3 regions of the Streptomyces sp. NPDC058741 genome follow, and region 2 is predicted to be linked to each of the others. Evidence: riboswitches for the same ligand, from Rfam matches in the RefSeq annotation. Region 2 holds a riboswitch; each other region holds the start of a gene.

Region 1 (3,261 bases), on a different contig from region 2:
GTTACGTGCTGCCTGAGTTCACCGAACGCACCGGGTCCGGGCAACGGACGACGGACCCGTACTCCAAGCTTCTGGAGGAGCGGATCGTCTTCCTCGGGACGCCGGTCGACGAGACCTCGGCGAACGACGTGATGGCCCAGTTCATGCACCTGGAGCACCAGGCGCCGGACCGGGACATCTCGCTGTACATCAACTCTCCCGGCGGCGCGTTCCACGCGATGTCGGCGATCCACGACACCATGCGGTACGTCGCCTGCGACGTGGAGACGATCTGCCTCGGCCAGGCCGGCGCGGCCGCCTCGGTGCTGCTCGCGGCGGGCACACCCGGCAAGCGCTCCGTGCTGCCCGACGCGCGCCTGGTGATCCATCAGCCGGCGCTGCCCGAGCCGGTCCGCGGACAGGCCACCGATCTGGCGATCCAGGCCGACGAGTTGATGCGCATCCGGGCCCGTATGGAGGAACTGCTCGCCCGGTACACGGGCCGCAGCCGCGAGCAGGTCCGCGCGGACATCGAGCGGGACAAGGTCCTCACGGCCCAGGAGGCACTGGAGTACGGCCTGGCCGACAGGATCGTGCCGAACCGCAAGGCCACCATGGCCGTGCCGACCGGGGAGTGAGCCGCCGGTGCTGCCTCCCGAACTGCCCCCGCTGCCCGCCCTGACCGGCGCCGAGTCGGAGCTGATCGACCGTTACCTCGACGTCGTCGACCTGCTCGGTCGCATCAACCCCTCCCTGCCCGGCGACACCTACCGCGGACTGCGCGCCGCCCAGGCACTGGTCGGCAAGGCGACGGCACTGCGCGACGCGCTGGCCCTGATGCACCAGCGGGGCGAGACGGAACTGCACGCCGCCACGCTGGCGCGGGCGCTGCGCGTCCTGGACGGCGAGCGGCGCACGGCGCGGGTCACCCTGCCTACGGACTCCGTGAGTTGACACGGAGGCGACGGTCCGGACGCCCGGCCCGAGGACGGAGCGTCCGGAGCCGAGTCGAAACGGCCCGAAAGACGTACCCCTGTCCGGAGTAGACGGGGGTGCTTTTTTTGGCCCCTCACAGTTGCGCGACGCGCGTGCCCGAAGGGCGGAATGGGGCATTCCACCGCTGGTCCGGCGGCCGGCGGAGCGGTGCACCGTGGCTCGAACACAGACGCGGCCACCCGAACGGGCGAGTGGTGAGTAACAACACAAATAACCGGTTCCGTTGGGATATCAGGACAAGCATGAAGCAAGATCCCTGTCTGACGACAAGCCCCCGCCACAGCGGCGGGGCGGTCCGGGCGGACGCCGAGTCCTGCCGCCGCACGGACGACCGGTCGACGGAAGTGCATCGGCAGGAGTGGAGGACCCAAGCACGACGGGTCGCCGGGACGGTCACGCCATGACCGGATCCGAGCAGCCCTTGGGGTGAAGCCGCGTCAGCGGCCGGGCAACTTCGCCAGCCCGAATCCGACAGGTCATCCTTCACAGGCGGCTGACGAAGGGGTGCGCATGACTGCGCTGAATCGTGTTCCGTCGCTCATGGTCCGGGCCGGTACCGCCTCGGCCCTCACGATCGCCGCCGTGGGCGGCTCGATCGTGGCACCCGGCTTCTCGGCCGAGGCCTCGGCGGCCACCCATGGGACGAAGGCACTCAAGGTCGCGGCGTCCAAGAAGGGCTCGCCCTACCGGTACGGGGCCACCGGACCGTACCGGTTCGACTGCTCGGGGCTCACGCTCTACTCGTTCAGGAAGGCGGGCAAGAAGCTGCCGCGCACGGCCGCCCAGCAGTACAACAAGACGCGCCACATCTCCCCCAGGAACCGCAAGGCCGGGGACCTGGTGTTCTTCCACTCGGGCCGGAACGTGTACCACGTCGGCATCTACGCGGGTAAGAACAGGCTCTGGCACGCCCCGAAGACCGGGGACGTGGTGCGCCTGCAGAAGATCTGGACCAAGAGCGTCTGGTACGGACGCGTGAAATGAACCGCCCTGAGTGCGGCGGCGTCCTGACACGCCACCGCACTCCGGAGCGTGACACGGGTCCGCGCCGGCCGCTCCTGGTGCGGCGGGCGGGGCGGCGGGACGGGACGGGTGCGTCCGGCCTCCGGCACCCCTCCGGGGAACCGCCCGAGGACGGTGTCGGCCCGGCCCCCCTCCGGCACGCCTTCGAGGCAGCCGTCGGAGGAACCGGAAGGACCGGCACCACGCCGAGAAGCGCCCGCACAGCGCCGTCGGCGCCGCTGACGGCGGACGTGCCGGAGAGGAGCGTCAGGCCCGGGGGAGGACGGCCGCGCGCGGAAGGCCGGGACGCCGTACGCCGCCCCGGGCGACGCCGGATCACGGCTCCTGCCGGGCCGCTGTGCTGACCGGCCGGGCCGGGATCGTCCACGGGAGCTCGATCGAGATGGTCTTGCCGCCCTCTCGGGTGGGGCGGATACGGAGCTTGCCGCCGCACTCCGCGGTCAGCCAGCGGATGATGACGAGTCCGCGGCCGTTGTCCTGCTGGACGGCCGCCGGAAGCCGCCGGGGGAAGCGCGGATGACTGTCCGTGACGCCGATGCGCAGTTGTTCGTCGCGGTCGAGCAGGACGTCCACGGTGAAGGTGGGCGACTGGCCGAAGGTGTGCTGGACGGCGTTGGTCGCGAGTTCGGAGATGATGAGCCGGACGGTGTCGGACACTTCCGTGTCCGCCGGCAGCCCCCACTCCGCGAGCATGCCCACGACAAAGGCACGTGCCGCGGAGACCGAGGCGGGATCACTCGGCAGAGTGACGGATGCTTCCAGATGGTCTGCCATGGCGACGTCGCCCCTTTCCCACGGAACCGCAGTCCGACACGGAGCGGATGGTTCGAGTACGGTCCCGGACTGGTGCTTCGCCGCCAGAGTGCCACCAGGACCCTCCCGAAGGGCGGCGATCCACCAAGATATGCATATATCTGTCGCTCAAAGCGGTGAACTCTGCCACGCGAGACCGTATTTGAGTGGCTCGGAAGGAGTAAGGAGGAGCCCATGCAGCACGGTCCCGCGGTGCGCCGCCGGAAACTGGGCGCCGAACTGCGCGCGTTGCGCACCTCGGCGGGGCTCACCAGCGGTGAGGCGGCCCGGCTGGTGGGCTGGCACCAGTCCAAGGTCAGCCGGATCGAGACGGGCACGAGCGGGGTGAAACCGGCCGATGTGCGCTCACTGCTCGATGTCTACCGTGTGGCCGACTCCCAGCTTCGCGAGTTGCTCATGGTGTTGTCGGGGTCCGACGACAGCCGCGGCCGGCACCACTGGTGGCACGCC
Region 2 (3,261 bases):
GGAGCTTCCCGAGACCGTCTGAGTATTTCCCGCGCCTGACCCGGCGCACCCTGAAGGGCTCGTCCGCATTCACGGGCGAGCCCTTCGCATTCCCCCCGCATTTCCTGTTCGCGGGCAGCGCAAACAGCCCCCGCGAATATCCCGCTCTTTGTATACGGCTCGCATGTTAATGCCGCGGGCTTCCCGTGTTTACGCCATGTTGCGCATTCCTCACACGCTCGGGGCGCTCCCCGGCGGAGCCGATGTGCTGCCCGGTGGAGCCGATGCGCAGACGGTGCGCGGCCGTGGCGCGCTCGGCGTGCAGCGCCGTGAGCGCCCGCGCGCGCTCGCCGTCCCCGCGCGCCACAGCGTCCACGATCGCCCCGTGCTCGCCCCAGTACTCCGCGGGACTGGCCGGCGGCTCGACGGCGTACATCCACGCGATCTTGTGGCGGAGCTGGGTGAGCGCCGAGGTGAGGGCGGGGCTGCCGGAGGCCTGCGCGAGCGTCTCGTGGAACCACCCGCCCAGAGAGCGCAGGTCGTCGCCGCCTCCCCGGCGGGCGCGCTCCTGGCCCAGCCGGACCAGGCCGCGCAGGACCTTCAGGTGGGCCTCGGTGCGGCGCTGGGCGGCCCGGGCGGCGCCGAGCGGCTCCAGCAGCACGCGCATCTCCAGCAGGTCGGCCGCCTCCTGCTCGGTGGGCTCGGCGACGCACGCGCCCGCGTGCCGCCGGGTCACCACGAAACCCTCGGCCTCCAGGGTCCGCAGGGCCTCCCGGACGGGGACGCGTGAGACACCGTAGCGGCGGGCGAGGAGTTCCTCGGTGAGCCGGCTGCCGCGTTCGTGGACACCCGCGACGATGTCGTCCCGGATGGCCGTGCAGACCGAGTGCGCGGGAATACGCATGACCGACCTCCGCCAATCCCCGTGAAATGCCGACGCGTGACACGTGTTCCGTGACTCTATGGCAATGAGCGGGAATTTCCGACGGCGGGCCGGAAATCAGGGATATTTTTCGGACAGGGGCCGGCTGCCGAAAACCCGAAAGGCCCCGGCTCGTGCGGCCGGGGCCCGGGGACGCGGAGCGGGATCCGTCAGATGTTCACGCCGTGCGAGCGGAGGTAGGCGACGGGGTCCATGTCCGAGCCGTACTCGGGGCTCGTGCGGGCCTCGAAGTGCAGGTGCGGGCCGGTCACGTTGCCGGTGGCGCCGGACAGGCCGATCTGCTGGCCGGGCGTGACCTTCTGGCCCACGGAGACGGCGATGGACGACAGGTGGCCGTACTGGGTGTACGTGCCGTCGTTCATCTTGATCACGATCTGGTTGCCGTAGGAGCCGCCCCAGCCGGCCTCGACGACCGTGCCCGTACCGACCGCGTGGACGGAGGTGCCGGTGGCGGCGTGGAAGTCGACGCCGGTGTGGCTGCCGGAGGACCACAGGCCGCTGCTGGTCTGGTAGCCGGTGGAGACGTACGAGCCGGAGATCGGGGAGACGAAGGTGTTGAGGCGCTTGCGCTCGGCCTCGCGGGCGGCGCGCTCCTTGGCCTCGCGGGCCTTCTCGGCCGCTTCCTTGGCCCTCTTGGCGGCCTCGGCGGCCTGCTCGCGGGCGGCCTCCTCGGCCCTCTGCCTGGCGGCGGCCTCCTCGGCCGCCTGCTTCTGGGCGACGGCCTGGGCGCCGATCTGCTGGGCGACGGTGTCGCCCATGGTGACGACGGGAGTGAGACCGGTCTGCTCGGGAGCGGGGTCGGCGGCGACGGCGGCCGGAGCGGCCACGGTGCCGATGACACCGGTGGTGGCGAGGGCCGCTACGCCCGCCGCGCGGGCGGTGCCACGCTGCATCCGGCTGGGACGTCGGTGCTTCCCGGCGGCGCGGGTGAACGCCATGTGGTGGCTGGTCCTTTCCTTCCCTCTCGCCTACCGGGTTAGCTGACGGGTTCGGAGCAGGAAGGTCTCCTACGGACCCCCTCGCGGCTCGCGCGGGCGTCCGATTCACCCCAGGGACTGCTGATGGGTCCCCGGCTCCCCTGGCTCGCGCCGTACGGGGACTCGGCGATGACTGTCCGGTGCCGCGGGTGCGGCGCACTGCCTGACGAACAGCCCGGATGACGCTAAGCGGGGGCACTTTCAATTCCCAAACGGAACCCCGCTTTTGTAGCGCATCCCACAGGGCAGACGGGCAACCTCCATACCAATTCGGGCGTAAAGGAGCCCTGGTGCCTTCCAGGACGACCAGGGCTCCCGCGCGCGTGCCCCTACTCGGCGGCGACGACCGAGACTTCGCCGATGCCGAGGGCGTCGACCGGCCCCTGGATCTGCGCCGCGTCGCCGACGAGGACGGTCACCAGCCGGTCCACCGGGAAGGCGCTGACGGCCGCCGCGGTGGCCTCCACGGTGCCGGTCGCGGCGAGCTGCCGGTACAGCGTGGCCTGGTAGTCGTCGGGCAGGTGCTGCTCGACCTGGTCGGCCAGCGTCGACGCGACGGCGGCCGCCGTCTCGTACTTCAGCGGCGCGACACCGACCAGGTTCTGCACGGCGACGTCCCGCTCGGCGTCCGTCAGGCCCTGCGCGGCGAGCGTGCGCAGCACCGTCCACAGGTCCTGCAGGGCCGGGCCGGTGTTGGGCGTGTCCACGGAGCCGCTGATGGCGAGCATCGAGGCACCGGTGCCGTCCGGAGCGGACCGCAGGACCTGGGCGAACGCGCGCACGCCGTAGGTGTAGCCCTTCTCCTCGCGCAGGACGCGGTCCAGCCGGGAGGTGAGGGTGCCGCCGAGGCAGTACGTGCCGAGCACCTGCGCGGGCCAGACGCGGTCATGCCGGTCCGGGCCGATGCGGCCGATCAGCAGCTGCGTCTGCACGGCGCCCGGGCGGTCCACGATGACGACCCGCCCCCTGTCGTCGGCGGTCACCGGCGGCACCGGCCGCGGCTCGGCCTGCGACCCGGTCCAGGCGCCGAGCGTGTCGCCCAGCAGAGCGTCGAGGTCGATGCCGGTCAGGTCGCCGACGACCACCGCGGTGGCGGTGGCGGGGCGGACGTGCTTCTCGTAGAAGCCGCGTACGGCCGCGGAGTCGATCGCGGCGACCGTCTCCTCGGTGCCCTGCCGGGGCCGCGACATGCGCGAGTCCGCCGGGAACAGCTCCTTGGAGAGCTCCTTGGCGGCGCGGCGCGAGGGGTTGGCCAGCTCGTGCGGGATCTCGTCGAGGCGGTTGCGGACCAGCCGCTCGACCTCGCTGTCGGCGAACGCGGGCGCCCTGAGGGCGTCGGCGATCAGACCGAGCCCCTTGGCG
Region 3 (3,261 bases), on a different contig from region 2:
CGTGCCGACAACCCGCGGCTCCTGGTGAACTCCCCGGAACGTCGCGCCGCCCGCACGGCCGCCGGGAAGCCGGCCTATCCGCTCAAGGTCACCGTCAGCGGCACCGGCGACCTCGACCCGGAGGCCCGCTTCTGGCACACCGGCGGCGAGAAGGTCCTCTACACGACCGACCGCGGCGCCGACCGCGCCCGCGCCCTCCGTCTGGCCGCCGACGTCGTCCCCCTCGGCGCCGGCCTCGACTGGCGGCGGCTCCTGACCCACCTGCACGACGTGCGCGGCGTACGGCGGCTCATGGTCGAGGGCGGCGGCCTGATCCACACCCAGCTGCTCACCCAGGGCCTCGCCGACGAACTCCAGCTGGTCCTCGCCCCGCTCTTCGTCGGTGATCCGGAGGCGCCCCGCCTCTTCGGCCCGGGCGGCTACCAGGCCGGGCGGCTGCGGCTGCTGGAGACCCGGCGGATCGAGGACGTCGTCCTCACGCGCTACGAGCCGACCGCCCCGGGCACCGGCTCCCTCCCGGCCGCCGCCGACCACCACTGGCTGGCCCTGGCCTGCGACCTGGCCGAGCGGTGCCCGCCGTCTCGGACGGCGTTCAGCGTGGGCGCGGTGGTGGTCGCGGCCGACGGCACCGAACTGGCCCGCGGCCACTCGCGCGAGAACGGCGACCCGGTCGTGCACGCCGAGGAGGCGGCCCTGGCCAAACTCGACCCGGCCGACCCCAGGCTCCCCGGCGCCACGGTCTACAGCAGCCTGGAGCCCTGTGCCCGCCGCGCCTCCCGTCCCGCACCCTGTGCCCGGCTCATCCTCGACGCCGGTGTCCGGCGCGTCGTCACGGCCTGGCGCGAGCCGGACACGTTCGTCACGGAGGCCGACGGCAGCGGCGTGCTGGCGGCCGGAGGGGCGCAGGTCGTCGTCCTCCCCGAGCACGAGGGACGGGCCAAGGCGCCCAACCGGCACCTGCCGGGCTGACGGGCTGACGGGAGGACCCGGTGTGCGCGAGCTGTCCTGCGCATGGCGTATGCTGGTCTCACAACGACGCGGGGTGGAGCAGCTCGGTAGCTCGCTGGGCTCATAACCCAGAGGTCGCAGGTTCAAATCCTGTCCCCGCTACTGAAGGCCGAGGGCCGGAATCCGAAAGGGTTCCGGCCCTCGGTGCTTTCGCCGGCGGTCACCCCCCTTCCCTCACGCTCGGTGAGCGAACGGCCCCGCTCTGCGTAACAACTGACACACCGTCAAAAACCAGTTGCCGCAATGAAGGCGGTCAACTCGCCCGAATTTGCCCATGCGTGACGGGTAAGTCCGCGCGAAAAAAGGTTGATGATCAAGGGGAACCGCTGGAATGCGCACCGCGCGTCCATTAACGTTCGATAACGCAGCGCGGTCGTCCCAGCCGTCACAGAAGGCGGCTCCGTGCGCACGCGCCGAATCCCGCAAGGGAACCGGGGAACCACCACTTGGGGTGAATCGGGCGGATGCCGCCGTGGGAACACGGCCGGTATACGCGCGTAGGAGACCTTCCTGCTCCGAACCCGTCAGCTAACCCGGTAGGCGAGAAGGAAGGAAAGGAGTACGCCCACGTGGCGTCCAACCGGCCTGCCCCCATGGCCCCGTTCGCGACGGACCAGCGCGAGACCGAGACCTTCGGCCACAGCGCCCCCCGCACCGACGAGGGCCCGTTCCAGGAGTGGAACCCCACCGCGGAGTCCATCCGTCCCGTCCGTGGCCGGCATCGTGTCAGCAAGCAGCGCGGCGGGGGACTCGCCCGCAGCTCCACCGTCCTGGGCGTCGGCGTCATAGCCGCCGTGGGTGCGGGTGGCATGGCCACCGCCCAGACCGGCAAGCCGCCGGTGTCGATCTCCGTTCCGGACCTTCCCTCGGTGGGTTCCCTCATCTCGGACGACGAGACCTCCGAAGACGACGGCTCCACCACCCCGCTCAGCAGCCTCGGCACGACCGTCGCGGGCGGCGAGCAGGGCACCAGCGGCGCCGGCGAGGCCCTGCGCGCCCGGATCATGGCCCAGGTCGAGCACCAGCAGGACCAGATCGACACCAAGGCCGCCGAAGAGGCCGCGGCCGCCGCCGACGAGGCCGCCCGGGCCGCGGCAGCCAAGGCGGAGAAGGAGGCCGAGGCCAAGGCCGCCGAGGCCAAGCGGAAGGCCGAGGAGGAGGCCCGCGAGAAGGCCGAGGCCGAGCGGCTCGCCGCCCTCGCCAAGCAGTACACGCTGCCGACCTCCTCGTACACCATCACCTCGTCCTTCGGCCAGGCCGGCGCCTACTGGTCCTCCGGCTACCACACCGGCCTGGACTTCGCCGCCCCCACCGGCACGCCGATCAAGGCGGTGCACACCGGCACCATCACCGAGGCGGGCTGGAGCGGCTCCTACGGCTACAAGACCGTCCTCACCCTCGACGACGGCACCGAGATCTGGTACGCGCACCAGTCGTCCATCGGCGTCAGCGTCGGCCAGAAGGTCAGCACGGGCGATGTGATCGGCCGCGTCGGCGCCACCGGCAACGTCACCGGCGCACACCTCCACCTGGAGGTGCACTCCGGGGGTTCCGCGACCGGCCTCGATCCCATGGCATGGCTGCAGGGCAAGGGCCTCAACCCGTAAGCGGAGCACGCCGTTCGAAGCACCGGCAGCCCTGACGACGCCCCCCCGACGTCAGGGCTGCCGGTTTCGCCGTTCCCTGAAGGGGCCCTTCCGCCCACGGCGTCGACGTGGACCATGACGTCTCCACGCGAGCTCGGCTCCTGCGGCGCCTGGCTCGCCGACCGGCCGACGGTCGTGGCCCCGATCGCCTCCGTCCGGAGGGTGCAGCGGCCGCCCGCACTGCTGGGGGTGGGCGAGGTCGTCCCGGCCGACGCGGAGACCGAGCGGCTCACCACGGCATCGGCCTGAGGCGTCAGGAACGGTAGGGGTTGTAGGGCTGGGCGGGGTACGGCGTCTGCGGATGGCCGTACCCGTACACCCCGGGCACCGGCCAGGGCGGGGCCGGCACCGGGACCGGAGGGGCCGTGACCCGGGCCGCGTGGTCCAGGGCCGGGCGGGCCACCTCGCGGCGCCGCCACAGCTCGTGCAGCAGTTCCCGTTCCCGTACGACGAAGCCGGCACCGGCGCGGCCCAGGCGGCCCCGGTGCCGCAGGAACGCGAGGGACGTCGCGTAGGCCTCGTACCGCGCGACCTGCCGGGCCGCCGCCCGCCCGGCGTGGCGGCGGGCGTACTGGCGGGCGATGCGGCGCGCCCGCATCGAGCCGAG

Evidence for each region. Region 2 has a riboswitch for cyclic di-AMP ahead of ACFW6P_RS17135 (M23 family metallopeptidase). Riboswitches for the same ligand answer to the same signal wherever they lie in the genome.
Region 1: another riboswitch for cyclic di-AMP. It lies ahead of ACFW6P_RS12935 (C40 family peptidase); the one in region 2 lies ahead of ACFW6P_RS17135 (M23 family metallopeptidase).
Region 3: another riboswitch for cyclic di-AMP. It lies ahead of ACFW6P_RS04065 (M23 family metallopeptidase); the one in region 2 lies ahead of ACFW6P_RS17135 (M23 family metallopeptidase).

Annotation. Positions count from the first base shown of each region.
Region 1 covers NZ_JBHYQH010000012.1:96,998-100,258, reverse strand. Annotated here, with positions in the region: gene ACFW6P_RS12945 (ATP-dependent Clp protease proteolytic subunit) at 1-617, shown strand, start outside; gene ACFW6P_RS12940 (hypothetical protein) at 625-933, shown strand; cyclic di-AMP (ydaO/yuaA leader) riboswitch at 1,311-1,483, shown strand; gene ACFW6P_RS12935 (C40 family peptidase) at 1,486-1,959, shown strand; gene ACFW6P_RS12930 (ATP-binding protein) at 2,314-2,772, opposite strand; gene ACFW6P_RS12925 (helix-turn-helix domain-containing protein) at 2,986-3,261, shown strand, end outside.
Region 2 covers NZ_JBHYQH010000018.1:110,472-113,732, reverse strand. Annotated here, with positions in the region: gene ACFW6P_RS17145 (HPr family phosphocarrier protein) at 1-22, shown strand, start outside; gene ACFW6P_RS17140 (GntR family transcriptional regulator) at 167-883, opposite strand; gene ACFW6P_RS17135 (M23 family metallopeptidase) at 1,072-1,860, opposite strand; cyclic di-AMP (ydaO/yuaA leader) riboswitch at 1,873-2,038, opposite strand; gene ACFW6P_RS17130 (M16 family metallopeptidase) at 2,229-3,261, opposite strand, start outside.
Region 3 covers NZ_JBHYQH010000003.1:252,326-255,586, forward strand. Annotated here, with positions in the region: gene ACFW6P_RS04055 (dihydrofolate reductase family protein) at 1-969, shown strand, start outside; tRNA gene ACFW6P_RS04060 (tRNA-Met) at 1,037-1,110, shown strand; cyclic di-AMP (ydaO/yuaA leader) riboswitch at 1,410-1,566, shown strand; gene ACFW6P_RS04065 (M23 family metallopeptidase) at 1,578-2,615, shown strand; gene ACFW6P_RS04070 (hypothetical protein) at 2,730-2,903, shown strand; gene ACFW6P_RS04075 (PrsW family intramembrane metalloprotease) at 2,908-3,261, opposite strand, start outside.